Regions from separate parts of the Nonomuraea sp. NPDC003560 genome, predicted to be linked through region 1. Evidence: riboswitches for the same ligand, from Rfam matches in the RefSeq annotation. Region 1 holds a riboswitch; each other region holds the start of a gene.
The links. Region 1 has a riboswitch for cyclic di-AMP ahead of ACFYUV_RS18535 (CHAP domain-containing protein). Riboswitches for the same ligand answer to the same signal wherever they lie in the genome.
Positions count from the first base shown of each region.

Region 2: linked by a shared signal. The riboswitch ahead of ACFYUV_RS28020 (CHAP domain-containing protein) and the one ahead of ACFYUV_RS18535 (CHAP domain-containing protein) in region 1 are both predicted to bind cyclic di-AMP.
Region 3: linked by a shared signal. The riboswitch ahead of ACFYUV_RS41225 (hypothetical protein) and the one ahead of ACFYUV_RS18535 (CHAP domain-containing protein) in region 1 are both predicted to bind cyclic di-AMP.
Region 4: linked by a shared signal. The riboswitch ahead of ACFYUV_RS07810 (C40 family peptidase) and the one ahead of ACFYUV_RS18535 (CHAP domain-containing protein) in region 1 are both predicted to bind cyclic di-AMP.

Region 1 is NZ_JBIAOF010000004.1:510,903-514,308, reverse strand. Features, by position in the region: gene ACFYUV_RS18545 (YciI family protein) at 1-203, opposite strand, end outside; gene ACFYUV_RS18540 (class I SAM-dependent methyltransferase) at 360-1,178, shown strand; gene ACFYUV_RS18535 (CHAP domain-containing protein) at 1,233-1,928, opposite strand; cyclic di-AMP (ydaO/yuaA leader) riboswitch at 1,942-2,079, opposite strand; gene ACFYUV_RS18530 (Gfo/Idh/MocA family protein) at 2,197-3,150, opposite strand; gene ACFYUV_RS18525 (aldo/keto reductase) at 3,170-3,406, opposite strand, start outside.
Region 2 is NZ_JBIAOF010000007.1:313,699-317,104, forward strand. Features, by position in the region: gene ACFYUV_RS28010 (glycosyl hydrolase family 18 protein) at 1-471, opposite strand, end outside; gene ACFYUV_RS28015 (luciferase family protein) at 714-1,061, shown strand; cyclic di-AMP (ydaO/yuaA leader) riboswitch at 1,322-1,459, shown strand; gene ACFYUV_RS28020 (CHAP domain-containing protein) at 1,474-2,193, shown strand; gene ACFYUV_RS28025 (TetR/AcrR family transcriptional regulator) at 2,272-2,820, opposite strand; gene ACFYUV_RS28030 (nuclear transport factor 2 family protein) at 2,918-3,394, shown strand.
Region 3 is NZ_JBIAOF010000013.1:358,966-362,371, forward strand. Features, by position in the region: gene sigJ (RNA polymerase sigma factor SigJ) at 9-917, shown strand; gene ACFYUV_RS41225 (hypothetical protein) at 933-1,910, opposite strand; cyclic di-AMP (ydaO/yuaA leader) riboswitch at 1,916-2,054, opposite strand; gene galT (galactose-1-phosphate uridylyltransferase) at 2,123-3,193, opposite strand; gene ACFYUV_RS41235 (DeoR/GlpR family DNA-binding transcription regulator) at 3,190-3,406, opposite strand, start outside.
Region 4 is NZ_JBIAOF010000002.1:528,873-532,278, reverse strand. Features, by position in the region: gene ACFYUV_RS07820 (M48 family metalloprotease) at 1-185, opposite strand, end outside; gene ACFYUV_RS07815 (hypothetical protein) at 197-1,030, opposite strand; gene ACFYUV_RS07810 (C40 family peptidase) at 1,201-1,683, opposite strand; cyclic di-AMP (ydaO/yuaA leader) riboswitch at 1,814-1,978, opposite strand; gene ACFYUV_RS07805 (NlpC/P60 family protein) at 2,329-3,255, opposite strand; gene ACFYUV_RS07800 (NYN domain-containing protein) at 3,388-3,406, opposite strand, start outside.

The sequences.
Region 1 (3,406 bases):
GGGCCGTCGATCACTGTGGCCCGGCCGCCGCTGTAGGCGATCTGCGCGCCCTGCGAGCTCGGGTAGAGCCCTTCGGCGGCCAGCAGCACCCCGGCCTTGGCCAGCGCCTCGTTGTAGGCGTGCATGTTGTCGACGAGCTCCTGGCTGGGCAGCGCCCCGGCCTCGGTCTCCTCGTTGGCCTTGCCGACGATCATGAATTTCATCCTGCCGTCCCTTCCGTCCGCGGCCCCCGGGGCGGAGCCGGCCTCGCCGAAGCGTCGAACGGGCGCCGGCCGGATCGACACGCGGGCGCGGACCGTCCGCTTCCAGGGCACCGTACCGGTCGTGCGGCGGGGTGGCCGATGTGCCATCCTCGCCCCATGCCCCAACCCGCACCAGACGCCCCCGTGCCCAACCGGGCCCTGTGGGACGAGCGCGCCCGCGTCCACGGCTCCACCTCGGCCGACCGGTTCTACGACGTCGACGCCTTCCTCGCCGGCCGGCAGACCCTCTACCCGCTCGAACGCCGCCTGGCCGGCGACGTCGCCGGCCGGGACCTGCTCCACCTGCAGTGCCACTTCGGCCTGGACACGCTGAGCTGGGCACGTCTCGGAGCGCGGGTGACCGGCGTCGACTTCTCCCCGGTGGCGGTCGCGCGCGCCCGCGAGCTGGCGGCCAGGGCAGGGCTGGCGGCCACGTTCGTGGAGGCGGACACGCAGCGGCTGCCGGCGGAGCTGGCCGGCGGCTTCGACGTGGCGGTGGCCACGTACGGCGTGTTGTGCTGGATCGGCGACCTGGACGCCTGGATGCGCGGCGCGGCCATGGCGCTGCGGCCCGGCGGCCGGCTGGTGCTGGTCGACCTGCATCCGGCCTACCAGACGGTGGCCTCGCTCGACCCGCTGGTGGCCGACTGGCCCTACGGCGGCGGCCAGGCCCACCGGGAGACGGTGACCGGCACGTACGCCGACGCCGCGGTGGTGACCGGGACCCACGAGGCGGTCGAGTACCCGTACTCGGTGGGCGAGATCGTCACGGCGGCGGCGCGGGCCGGGTTCACGGTGGCCGAGCTGGGCGAGCACGTCGAGACCGACCTCGACCCGCGCGGCCTGCTGCCGGAGGGCGCGGACGGCCGGTACCGGTTCCCGTTCGGGGACTCGCACCTGCCGATCCTCTACTCGCTGGCGGCGGTCCGGCCCTGAGACGCGGCGAGCGCGCGTCCCTCGTGCGGGACGCGCGCTCGGAGCGGGCGGAGGTCAGCTCGCGTACTGCGGGTATCCGTAGCCGACGACCTGCGACTTCGGACGGACGCGCTCCTCGACCTTGCCGTTGCCGGTGTTGCCCTCGATCGTGGAGATCGTGCCATCGCCGTTGTCCTTGACGACGAAGCCGACGTGCTGGATGGCGTCCAGGCTCTTGCTGCCGCCCCAGGAGAAGAAGACCACCGCGCCGGGCCTGGCCTCGGCGCCCCAGCGGTCGTTGGCGGCGAACCACTTGGCGTGGGCCACGGTCCAGGCGTCCCAGCCGACCTGCGGGCGGGCGCCGGTCTGCTCGCCGACCCAGGAGACGAAGATCGAGCACCAGGGGGCGTTCAGGTACATGGCGCGGGTGCCGCCGTCGCGGGCGATGGTCTCGGCGGCGCGCTTGGAGTCGGCGTACCACTTCTGGAACTTGGTGCCGCCGCCATAGGCGTTCTCGGAGGTGCCGACCTGGGCCTTGGCCATCGCCAGGACCTGCTGGGCGGTGACGTTGACCTGGGTCTCCTCCGCCTTGCGGGTCTGGGCGGCGGCCTGCGGCGCGGCGGCCGAGTGGCCGGCCGCGGCGGCCGGGCCGGCGCTGTCGGCGGCGGCGGTGGTGGCGTGAGCGCCGATGGCGGAGGCGAGGATGGCCGCGCCGAGCGCGGCGTGGGCGTAGGTGATCTTCGGGGCACGGATGGGACGGTGCGTGGCCATCGAGGGCATTGACTCCTTGCTTCCATGCCGCTTACCGGGTTAGCTGACGGGTTCGGACGTGGAAGCTGCCCTACGGCACCGAAGTGCCGATTCACCCCAAAGGACGTGGGTCCCCGGTTCCGCCCGGAGGCGGATTCAGCGGTCACAGGACGATCCTGTGAAATGTCTTGCGATGGTTGGACAAAGCCGGATAAACCGGACATCTGCCGCGAGATGCCCCACAAGGTAATACATCGGGCAAGAGCCAGGCAAGTGGCTAAAGGTCCAGCTAGGAGAGTTGGGCCCGTGCTTCGGCCAGAAGCCCCATCATGGCAAGGGATTCGTCAAGCGGCATGATCTCGCTCTCCGTGCGGCCCTCGATCGTGGCCGCGCGCACCTCGCGCAGCTCGCCCGCGTAACCGTTGTCGGCCGGGTCGAGCACCAGCTCCTCCGTCTCCATCGACGGCCCCGACAGCAGCACCCGCCGCGGCGCCCAGAACGGCGCCAGGATGTCGGCCCGCATCGACGTGCCCACCACGCTCGCGTCGTTGGCGTGATGCGCCAGCAGCGACACGTCCACCAGGGCCCGCCGACCGTCGGGGTACAGCAGCAGCCCGCCGGCCTCGGCGTCGACCCCGCTGGGCGCCAGCGAGCCGGCCATCCGCAGCTCCGCGGGCATGCCGAGCAGCAGCTGGGCCAGCCCGAACGGGTAGATCCCCAGGTCGAGCAGCGCCCCGCCGCCCAGCTCCGGCGCCCACAGCCGATGGGCGGGGTCGTAGGGCAGCGCGAAGCCGAACGAGGCCCGCACCGACCGGATCTCACCGAAGCGCGGATCGGCCGCCACCCGCTGGATGAGCGGGTTGAAGCGCATCCACATGGCCTCCATGAGGAAGACCCCGGCCGCGCGGGCCAGCGCCACCATGCGCCCGGCGTCGGCCACGTCGGCCGCCAGCGGCTTCTCGCACAGCACCGACTTGCCCGCCGCGATGGCCGCCTCGGCCACCTCCAGGTGCTGGGCGTGCGGCGTGGCGACGTAGATCGCGTCGACGGCCGGATCGGCGCACAGGGCCTCGTAGGAGCCGTAGGCCGACTCCGCGCCCAGCTCGTCGGCCAGCGCCCGCGCCCTGAGCGGGCTCCGCGAGCCGACGGCGGCCACCCGCATGCCGGGCTCGGCCACGATGGCCGCCCCCACGGTACGCGCGATGCCGCCGGTCGCCGCTATTCCCCAGGTGAAATCTCGCACGACCGAGATCGTAGAGCGCTCAGGTCAGGTTGAACGAGTCGGGGTCGGGCCCGATCCGCCGCCCCGCGTTCATCGCGCCGATGGCCGCCATGTCCTCGGTGTCGAGGATGAAGTCGAACACGTCGATGTTCTCCTCGATCCGCGACGGCGTGACCGACTTGGGGATCACCACGTTGCCGAGCTGCAGGTGCCAGCGGAGCACGATCTGGGCGGGCGTCTTGCCGTACTTCTCCGACAGCACGCGCAGCGCCGGGTC
Region 2 (3,406 bases), on a different contig from region 1:
GGTGTAGCTGTAGGCCGTGTTCGCGGTGAGGCCGGTGTCGTTGTACGTGGTGCCCGTGACGGTGGTGACCAGGGTGCCGCCGCGGTAGACCTCGTAGCCGGTCACGGCCACGTTGTCGGTGGAGGCGTTCCAGGCCAGGGCCACGCTCGTGTCCGTGACGCCGGTCGAGCGCAGGTTGCCCGGCACGGACGGCGCGGTCGTGTCGCTGCCGCCGCCGCCGGAGACCTTCCACAGCGCCGCCACGTTCGGCGGCTCCCAGCCGGGCTGGGAGGTGTGCGCCTGGAGACAGACGTAGTCGACGCCGTTGTAGGTGACGACCGTGCCCGCCGTGTAGGCGGTCCACGGGGCCCAGGCCGCCGCGTACGCCACCGTGCTGGCGGAGGCGAGCGCCGGGGCGGCCACGGCCGCGGTGAGGGGCAGGGCCAACGCCGCCATTCCCGCCAGGACCTTGCTCAGAATGGTGTGTTTCATGTCGCTCCGACATCCGTTGGGGGGTGTGTGGGGAGTGGGATGGGAGACTTCTGGGGAAACTATTAGGAAAGTTTCCTTTAAGTTGTGAATCGACGGTAGCTTCTGCCTGGGGGAGCGTCAATACGTATCGGTCAGGTGTCCGTAATCGTGCCGGTCAGACCCCGGGCGCGCCCGTTCACGAGGGGATAACGGTTCAGGAACGGGGGCTGACGGCGGGGTGAGCCGTGGCTCAGCATTGGAGCGTGGCAGGAATCTCCGCCTGGCGGCGGACGCCCACGCGACGCGGGCCCTACGTGGTCCGCGCGGTCGCGGAGTTACGGTCCTGGCCGTCGCTGAACGTCAGCGGCACCGGTCAGCAGGTCACCTTCGCCGTACACGGAACCGAGATCCTGCGCCTGGCCGGCCGGGACGAGATCCACGTACGGCTCACCGCCCCCGCCATCGGCCGCCTGGAACCGTACCTGCGGGCGTGCGACCAGGTCCATGCCTGCCGCGACCGCGCCTGGGTCGCCGTACAGGTCGACGCCGAGCCCGATCTGGAATTGTTGCTGGCGCTCACGAGCGTGGCGATAAAGGCGCACGTGGCGTGAACCGATTCGGTGCGTAGCGTTTCTCCCACGCAGCGTCGAATTCATTGCCTCCATTTGCCTGGGAATTACTCGCCGGGTAGCTTGGTTGTACACAGCCGAACGGGGAGTCGTCCCAGGTAGGGATGGCATTGCCTGGGAATTACCCAAGCGGGACCCGTGTTGTACAGAGTCGATGCGGACATCCCCGCATCCGGGCGTCGCACATATATCTTCAGGCCCTTTCCCGGGCCCGGGAAGACGATGCGTCAGCCCTTTGCCTGACCAAGAGACCGCTGAATCCGCCTGTGCGCGGAACCGGGGACCCATGTGTCCAATGGGGTGAATCGGCACCGTGGTGCCGTAGGGCAGCTTCCCGCCCGAACCCGTCAGCTAACCCGGCAAGCGGCACGGAAGCTCAAGGAGTAACACCCTCATGGCCAAGCACCGTCTTCACCGTGCCTTCAAGCTCGACCTCGCCAAGATCGCTCTCGGCGCGACCGCCGTCGCCGGCGTGCTCGGCACGCACGCGGCAGTGAACGCCGACACCACCCACGCCACCGCCCACACCGCCACCCAGACCGCCAAGGTCGCCGGCGTGGCCGCCCAGCCGCTCGTCGCGCAGCACCGCGCCGCCGACGAGAGCGCCAAGGGCAAGGTCAACGTCACCGCCGCCCAGGTGCTGGCCACCGCCCGCGCCCAGGTCGGCACCTCCGAGGACGCCAACGGCGGCGGCACCAAGTTCCAGAAGTGGTACGCCGACTCGCAGCGCGCCGCCGAGACCGCCGCGCGTGACGGCGGCAACCGCGCCATGTACCTGAACGCCCCCTGGTGCTCGATGTTCGTCTCCTGGGTCGGCGAGCAGACCGGCGCCCGCCCGCAGGTCGGCTGGGACGCCTACACCGTGACCCACGCCAAGTGGTTCGCCGCCAACGACCGCTGGGGCACCGAGGCCAAGCCGGGCGCCGTCGTCTTCTTCTCCTGGAGCGGCAGCAAGAGCCTGAGCGACATCCAGCACGTCGGCTTCGTCGTCAAGGACAACGGCGACGGCACGATCTCCACGATCGAGGGCAACACCGGCAACGGCAAGGTCGAGCAGCGCGTCCGCCCGACCTCCCAGGTCGTCGGCTACGGCTACCCGTCGTACGCCGCCTGATCCTGCCAAGCGAAGAGCGCACTCCCCGCGGGGAGTGCGCTCTTTCGCGTTTCAGGACGGGAGTGCGCTTTTCGCGTTTCAGGGCCGCCGGTGCCGGTGGACCAGGACCGCCGCGGCCTGCCCGGCCGAGCGGGCCGCGCCCGGCTCCTCCGAGATCATCGCGGTGACCGTGGCGCCGTCGATCAGGGTGAGCAACTGCTCGGCGAGCAGGCCGGGGTCCCCGGCTCCCGCCTCCTCGGCGAGCGAGCGCAGGTAGGCGCGCAGGCGCCCCTTGTGCTCGCGCACCGCCGCGCGGACGGCGGCCGAACCGGCGCCCAGCTCGGCGAAGGCGTTGGCGAACCCGCAGCCGCGGAAGTCGTCCTCGGTGAACCAGCGTTCCAGCCACGCGAAGACCGCCGGGATGCGGTCGCCGGCGTCGGCCACGTACGCGGTGAGCGAGGCCATCCAGCGTTCGTCGCGCCGCCGCAGATAGGCCACGACCAGCGCCTCCTTCGACGGGAAACACTGGTAGAGGCGTTTCAGCGAGACGCCGGAGGCGGCCCGGATCTCGTCCATGCCGACCGCCTGCACGCCGCGGCGGTAGAACAGGTCGCCCGCGGCGTCCAGCAGCCGCTGCTCGTGATCCATGACACCCCTCCAGGTGCTTGCCGCGGAGAACGGTCGTTCTCTACGCTAGCGCACACCCCGGGAGAACGCCCGTTCTCTCGATCGGAGAGGACAGCCCATGACCCGCCCGCCCGTCCCGCCGTTCACCGAGGAGACCGCCCGGATCAAGGTCCAGGCCGCCGAGGACGCCTGGAACACCCGCGACCCCGACCGCGTCGCGCTCGCCTACACCGAGGACTCCGTGTGGCGCAACCGCGGCGAGTTCGTCACCGGCCGCGCCGAGATCGCGGAGTTCCTGCGCCGCAAGTGGGCCCGCGAACTGGACTACGCCCTGCGCAAAGAGCTGTGGGCGGTCACCGGCGACCGCATCGCCGTGCGCTTCCAGTACGAGTCCCGCGACGCCGCCGGCCAGTGGTGGCGCAGCTACGGCAACGAGCAGTGGGAGTTCGACGCCTCGGGGCTGATGCGCCGCCGCGAGGCCAGCATCAACGACGTCGCCATCACCGAGGAGGAACGCCGCATCTTCGGCTCCCGCCCGCTGTCCGAGCACGGCGTGGACGTGCTGGGCATCCGCCACGCGGAGATCGCCGGGTAAGGTCGGAAGGCC
Region 3 (3,406 bases), on a different contig from region 1:
GGCACGCCATGACACCGACCCCGCGGCACCCCGCCGACGCCGCCACCGAGCAGTTCCTCGGCTACCGGGAACTGCTGTTCTCGGTGGTCTACAACATGCTCGGCAGCGTCGCCGACACCGAGGACGTGCTGCAGGAGGTGTGGCTGGCCTGGTCCGCCCGGCACCGCAGGCCGGACGCCGGACCGGTGGAGAACGTCCGGGCCTACCTGGTGCGGATCGCGGTGAACCAGGCGCTCGCCCGGCGGGCGGACCTGAGCCGCCGGCAGGAGACCTACGTCGGCCCCTGGCTGCCGGAACCGCTGGTCACGGCCCCCGACAACGCCGGAGGCGCCGCCGAGGGCGGGGAGTCGTTGTCGATGGCGGTGCTGGTCGTGCTGGAGACCCTGTCACCGCTGGAACGAGCGGTCTTCGTGCTGCACGAGGTGTTCGGTTTCAGCCACCCGGAGACGGCCGGCATCCTCGGGCGCACGCCGGCGGCGGTCCGGCAGCTCGCGGCCCGCGCGCGCCGCCACGTCCACGCGCGCCGTCCTCGTCACCGGCCCCAGCCCGACGTCCACGCCGAGGTGACCGAGCGGTTCGCCGCGGCCGCCCTCGGCGGTGACCTGCGGGCCCTGCTGGAGGTGCTGGCGCCGGAGGTGACCCTGTGGACCGACGGCGGCGGCAAGGGACCGGCCACCAGCCTGCACCCGGTCCACGGCCGGGACCAGGTCGCGGCGGTGTTCATGTCCGTCGCCGCGACGCTGACCCCGGGCGCGGTGGACCTGCGCTACCGGCGGGTGGCCGGCGACCCGTGCGCGCTCGTCTTCTCCGGTGACGGCCCGCTGGCCGTGGTCGTCGTCGATCTCACGCCCGAGGGCGACCGGATCGCCGCCGTCTACTCCGTCACCAACCCCGACAAGCTCACCGGCATCCGCTGAGCCGCCGGTCCGCGGCTAGTTCATCGAGATGTGCACGTGGTCGTAGTGGTTCTCGGTGATGCTGCCGCGGTCGGACATCGCGCGCCAGCCCGAGCCCTGGTTGATGCGCTGCTTCCAGATCACGTACTTGACGCCCAGCTTGGCCTTGTTCTTCAGCGCCCAGTCGGCCAGCCGGTCGCCGAGGGCGTTGTTGACGGCGCTCGGCATGGTGCCGCCTGTGCTCATCATGAAGTCGCAGGCCCGGCCGAGCGGGTGCTCGCCGCTGGAGCCGGACCGGAAGCAGCCCACCTCGTACGGCAGCGAGAAGTTCTTCTGCACCTGCGCGCGCATCAGCCGGGTGCGCGGCGTGATGTTGTCCGAGCCGGCCGGCAGCTCGGGCGCCCAGCTCCCGTCGGACTTCTTGCCCGGCCCGAACGGCACCAGGTCCTGGAGCTTCTTCTTGATGTCGTCGATGACGTCCTGGGCGTCGTCGCGCTGCTCGGCCACCTCCGCCGTGCCCGCCTTCAGCTCCGTCGCGAGCGCGGCGGCGGCCGTGGCGGCCTTCTTCTGGTCGTCGCGGGCCTTGGCCACGCTGTCCACGACCGCCTGCTGCTCGGCGGTGAGCTGTTCGAGCACGGCCGCGCCGCCGCCGTCCGGGGTCATCATGAACGCCGGCAGGGAGGTGTCGCCGTTCTGGTAGCGCAGCCGGGCGATCTCGGCGACCCGCTGCTCGGCCGTGGCCAGCGCCTGCTCGGCGGCGGCGAGCCGCTGCTGGGCCGCGGTGGCGGCCTGCTGGGCCTTGGCCAGCTCGACCCGCTTGAGGTTGTACGTCTCGATGAGCTTGTCGACCTTGCGGTTGAGCTCCTTGAGCTGGGCCCGCAGCTGCGCCTCGGACGGCTTGGGCGCGGCCGCCACGGCGGCTGCCCCGGAGACCGAGGCCGCGGCCGGATGGACGAGCAGGGCGGTGGCGGTGATGAGACCGACGGCAAGACTCGCGGGGGACGAAGCCGCCACGTGGTTGTTCCTCTCCCTCTGCCGGCCGGGTTAGCTGACGGGTTCGGGCACGGGAGCAGTCCCTACCACTTGCGCGGATTCACCCCGGATGCGATGGGTCCCCGGCTCCCGGGCAACACGCCCGGGATTAGGCGTACAACGACCGTTATGGCCGATGTCTAACGGGATATTAGTGGTAGATCACGAGTCATGCGACTTTAATGAGAAACCAATTAGTGATCAATTCGTGATCGCAACATGCGTGCCGCCTCCTCCGGCAGCACGTCGTTGACGAAGGCCCCCATGGCCGACTCCGAGCCCGCCAGGTACTTCAGCTTCCCGGGCGCCCGCCTGATGCTGAACAGCTCCAGGTGCAGGTAGGCCAGCTCACGGCCGTACCGCACCGGCGCCTGGTGCCAGGCCGAGATGTACGGCATCGCCACCCCGAACAGCGCGTCGAGCGCCCGCAGCACCGAGGTGTACAGCGGCGCGAACGCGGCCCGCTCCTCCTCCGACAGCGCCGCCAGGTCGGGCACCTGCCGGTGCGGATACACGTGCACCTCGAACGGCCAGCGCGCGGCGGCCGGCACGAACGCCGTCCAGAGCTCGTTGGCGGCCACCACCCGCGTGCCGGCGGCCTGCTCGGCGGCCAGCACGTCGGCGAACAGGTTCCCGCCCGTGTGCCGCGCGGCGGCCCCCAGCTGGAGCTTGGTGCGCGGGGTCACGTAGGGATAGGCGTAGATCTGCCCGTGCGGGTGGGGGAGCGTGATGCCGATCTCCTCGCCCCGGTTCTCGAAGCAGAACACCTGCTCGACGCCCTCGATGCCGGACAACTCGGCCGTGCGGTCGGCCCACGCCTCCATGACCAGCCTGACCTGGGCGTTGGAGAGCCTGGAGAAGGAGGAGGAGTGGTCGGAGGTGAAGCACACCACCTCACACCGCCCGACACCCGGCCGCACCTCACTCAGGCCGCCGACATCCCCGTAAGTCCCAAAATTTCCGGAGAAAGAGGGGAAGCGGTTCTCGAACACCACCACGTCATAGTCATGGGCCGGGATCTCCGACGCCCGCGTGGCGGACGACGGGCACAACGGGCACTCGTCGGCCGGCGGCAGGAACGTTCGCGTCTGCCGGTGGCCGGCGATCGCGATCCACTCCTCGGTCAGCGGGTCGTAGCGCAGCTCGGAGGCCACCGGCCGCGGATCGAGCGGCCGCCGGTCGATCGCGCTCCGGTCGGCGTCGTCGCGCCGGTCGAAGTAGATCAGCTCTCGGCCGTCTGCCAGGTGGGTGATGGTGCGCTTCAAGGCGTGCCCTCCGCGATGATCAGTTCTCCGGCCCGTTCGGCCAGCTCGGTGCGTGCTTCCTCGGGCAGCCCCGCGTCGCTGATGACCACGTCGGCCTCGGTCAGCTCGGCGATCGTGCTGATGCCGACCGTGTTCCATTTGGTGTGGTCGGCGGGGACCACCAGGCGGTGCGCCGCGGCCACCAGCTCCCTGTCGGTCTCGGACTCCAGCAGG
Region 4 (3,406 bases), on a different contig from region 1:
GGTGGCTCGTTGGTGCCGGACGGCTCCCGCGGCGCACCTTCACCGGGCCGGTCCCCGCCGTCGTCCCTGATGGCCACACCGCCGCCGTGCGCCGCCGCGACCGCCGTGCCGGGCTCATCGGCCCCTCCGGCGACCGCTCCGGCGGGCTCGTCCCCTTCCCGGGACGGGTCGTTCCGCTCGCTCATCTGCCTCCCCTTCACGCGAGCTGCTCTCGTACGTACTCGCGCCACCGTGCCGCCAGCGTCTCGGCGGTGAGCCCCACGGAGGCGAGCGCCTGATCGACGCCGGCCACGCGGGCATCACGGTAGAGCCGTACCAGGGTCCCGTCACCGAACCGGTCCGCGAGGAAGCGACACGCCATCCAGGCCTCCTGGTACGCCCGCGCGAGCCGTCCGGGATCGGCGGCCGTGGGGGCGAAAGCCGCAGGTCCGGGCAACTCGCTCGGCAGCCGGCCGGCCCTTACGTCGGCGGCGAGTTCGGCGGCGGCCGTCCCGACGGGGAGTCCGGCGTCGCGGTAGGCCACGTAGTCGGCAAACCCCTCGTAGAGCCAGACGGGCAGCCGGTCGGTGCCCGCGGCGACGTGGGTGAGCTCATGGGTGAGGACAACGTCACGTCCCGTGGAGGTGAGCCGGGCGAACGAGCCGGGCACGACGATCACCCTGGCGCCGTCGGCCACCGCGGCCAGCCCGTCCAGCGGGCCCGTGCGCGCCAGCCCGGCCGCCTCGGCGTCGGAGTCCGGCACGACGACCAGCGCGCGCACCGGCCGGCCGAGCATCGCGGACACCCGCCGTCCGGCGAGATCCGCGCGGCGGGCCAGATCGGCGAGCACGCCGGGCTCTGCGCGGTGCCCCACGACCACGGACCGCGCGCCGCGGGCCACCTGACCGCCGTCGCTCCACAACCCGCGCGCCCCGGCGGGCAGGACGGCGGCGGGCGGCGCGTCGGCCACCACGAGCACCGCCGTCGACAGCAGCAGGACCGAGAGGAGCAGCCGCGGACCGCGAAGGGACGGACGCACCTGCGAGGACACGGCCCGATGCTAGTAGGCCCACGCCCCTCCCGGCCCCTTCCCGAGGCCGAGCCCTTCGCCGGACCGATCCCGTCCCGGAGCCGAGCCCTTCGCCAGACCGGGTCCTGCTCGGGGCCGGGCATGCGACAGGCCCCGGCCCGGACCGGGGAGGGTCCGGGCGGGGCCCGTTGTCACGCGCCGGGACGCACCGCGCCGACGAACGACGACTTCCGCCATCCGCCCAGTTTGTCGATGCGCACCCGTTCGCCGGTCCGCGGCGAATGGACCATCTTGCCGTGGCCGACGTACATGCCGACGTGGCCCAGCCCGTTGAAGAACATCAGGTCGCCCGGCTTGAGATTGCGCCAGGAGACCTTGCGCTTGATGCGGGCGAACTGGCTGTTCGTCACGCGCGGGAGTCGTACCCCGGCCTTCTTCCAGGCGTACTGGACGAGTCCGGAGCAGTCGAACGCACCAGGGCCCGTGGCCCCGTACCGGTACGGGTCGCCGACCTGATGCTTGGCGACGGCGACGGCCCTGCGGGCCTTCGACGCCTGCCGCGCGGCCTTGGCCGACTTGGCAGACCTGACGGTCTTCGCCGACCTGGCCGACTTCGCAGTGGCCGCCTTGGCGGTGCTGGACACCGCGGTGAGCCTGGCGGCCGATTCGCTCACCGTCTGCGCCCCGGCCGGTACGGCATGGAGAACCGCACCTCCGGCCGTCACGGTCATCGTGAGTGCGACGCCCCTCAGGGCAAGACGGGACAGACGGGGGTTATGCAGGGAGGTAGACAGGATTTCTCCTTGTGTCTTCCACGAACGCCTACCGGGTTAGCTGACGGATTCGGGCCTGGAAGTCGCCCTACGGCGCGAAAGACGCGCCGATTCACCCCTGATCCCGGGGGATGACGGGATCTTTGGGTCCCCGGCTCCGTGCCTCCTGGCTGCACGGACTCGGCAGGTCGCCGCCCGATGGTTGTGCCTGAACGGGGATATCGGCGGCGACCGCTGGATTTTTATCTGGTCCGCATCGGGGTTCCGATGTCGATCCGCGGTGCGCATGGCTTGCTGACCGCGACGCCAGAAACTACGCCGAGGGGTCAAGATTTGGCAAAGGGAGACTCGGCCTGTAAAGATCAGATAAAGGTGCAAGTCAAGGGTGAAACCCCTGCTGGACCTCAGGACTCCGTTACCGCTTTGTGACCCTTCTCACACTTCCCGGCACACCTGATTGTCAGGGCCCTTTCGCCCCGTTTGTCCCGTTCGCCGCAGCGCTCACGGGCACGCCGAAGCCGCCCGAGATTTCGGGCGGGGGCCGAGTCAGGGGCGGATGGCTCCGACGAGCGGGCGACCGTAGTCGGCGAGGCGGACGACCTTGACGACGTCGCCCGTCTGCGGCGCATGAACGATCTTGCCGCCACCCGCGTAGATGCTGACGTGCCCGAGCCCCTCGCTGAAGATGAGGTCACCCGGCTGGAGGTCCTTGAGGTCCACCTTCCGGCTCGCGCCCCAGGCCCACTGCTGCCACGTCGTACGCGGCAGTGAGACGCCGGCGGCGCGCCAGGCGGCCTGCGTCAGCCCTGAGCAGTCGTAGCCGCGCGGGCCCGTGCCCCCGTAGATGTACGGCTTGCCCACCTGGGCGAAGGCGAAGTTCAGGACGGCCGCCGCGCTGCCCGAGGCGGGACCGGTGTACTTGATGCCGGTGCTGTTGGGATTGCCCGGGTTGTAGGCCCCCAGCTTGTCCAGGAGCTTCTTCTGCTGGCCGACCAGCTTCAGCACCTCGGCCCGCTCCCGCTGGACGGCGTCCCGCTCCTTGTCGGCGTCGGCGAGCGCGGTCTCGGCATTGTCGCGCTCGGCCTTGAGCCCCTTGTTCTCGCGGTCGAAGGCGGCCAGCTTCTCCAGCCGCTCGCGCGAGAGCTGCCCGGCCATGGCCAGCCCGGCCAGCAGGTTCTCGGGATCGTCGACGCCGACCATGCCGGGCAGGGAGGTGACGTCCCCGCCCAGCTTGTAGGAGTCCACCGCCACCCTGATGATCTCGGCGCGGAGGTCGGCGACCGTCTGCAGCTTCTGCTTGTAGCGGTCGTTGAGCCTGATGTAGGCGTCCTTGGCCTTCTTGTAGTTCTCGGTCGCCGTGTTGTACCGGTCGACCACCTTGTCGGCCTTGTCGTTCAGCTTCTCCAGCTTGGCCTTGGCCTGTTTGAGAGTGGGCTTGGGATCAGCGAGCGCCGCACCCATCGGGACCGTCATCAGTCCGATCGCGAGACCCGCGGCCACCGTCACCCGGCCAAACCTCACAGCGTCGCCTCCCAGGGATTACACCTGGGGCGAAATAGTACAGAAGTGGCGGGTTGGGTCTCGCCAATAGTGCTAATTCGTAACTTATGCGCGGCCCAGCCGG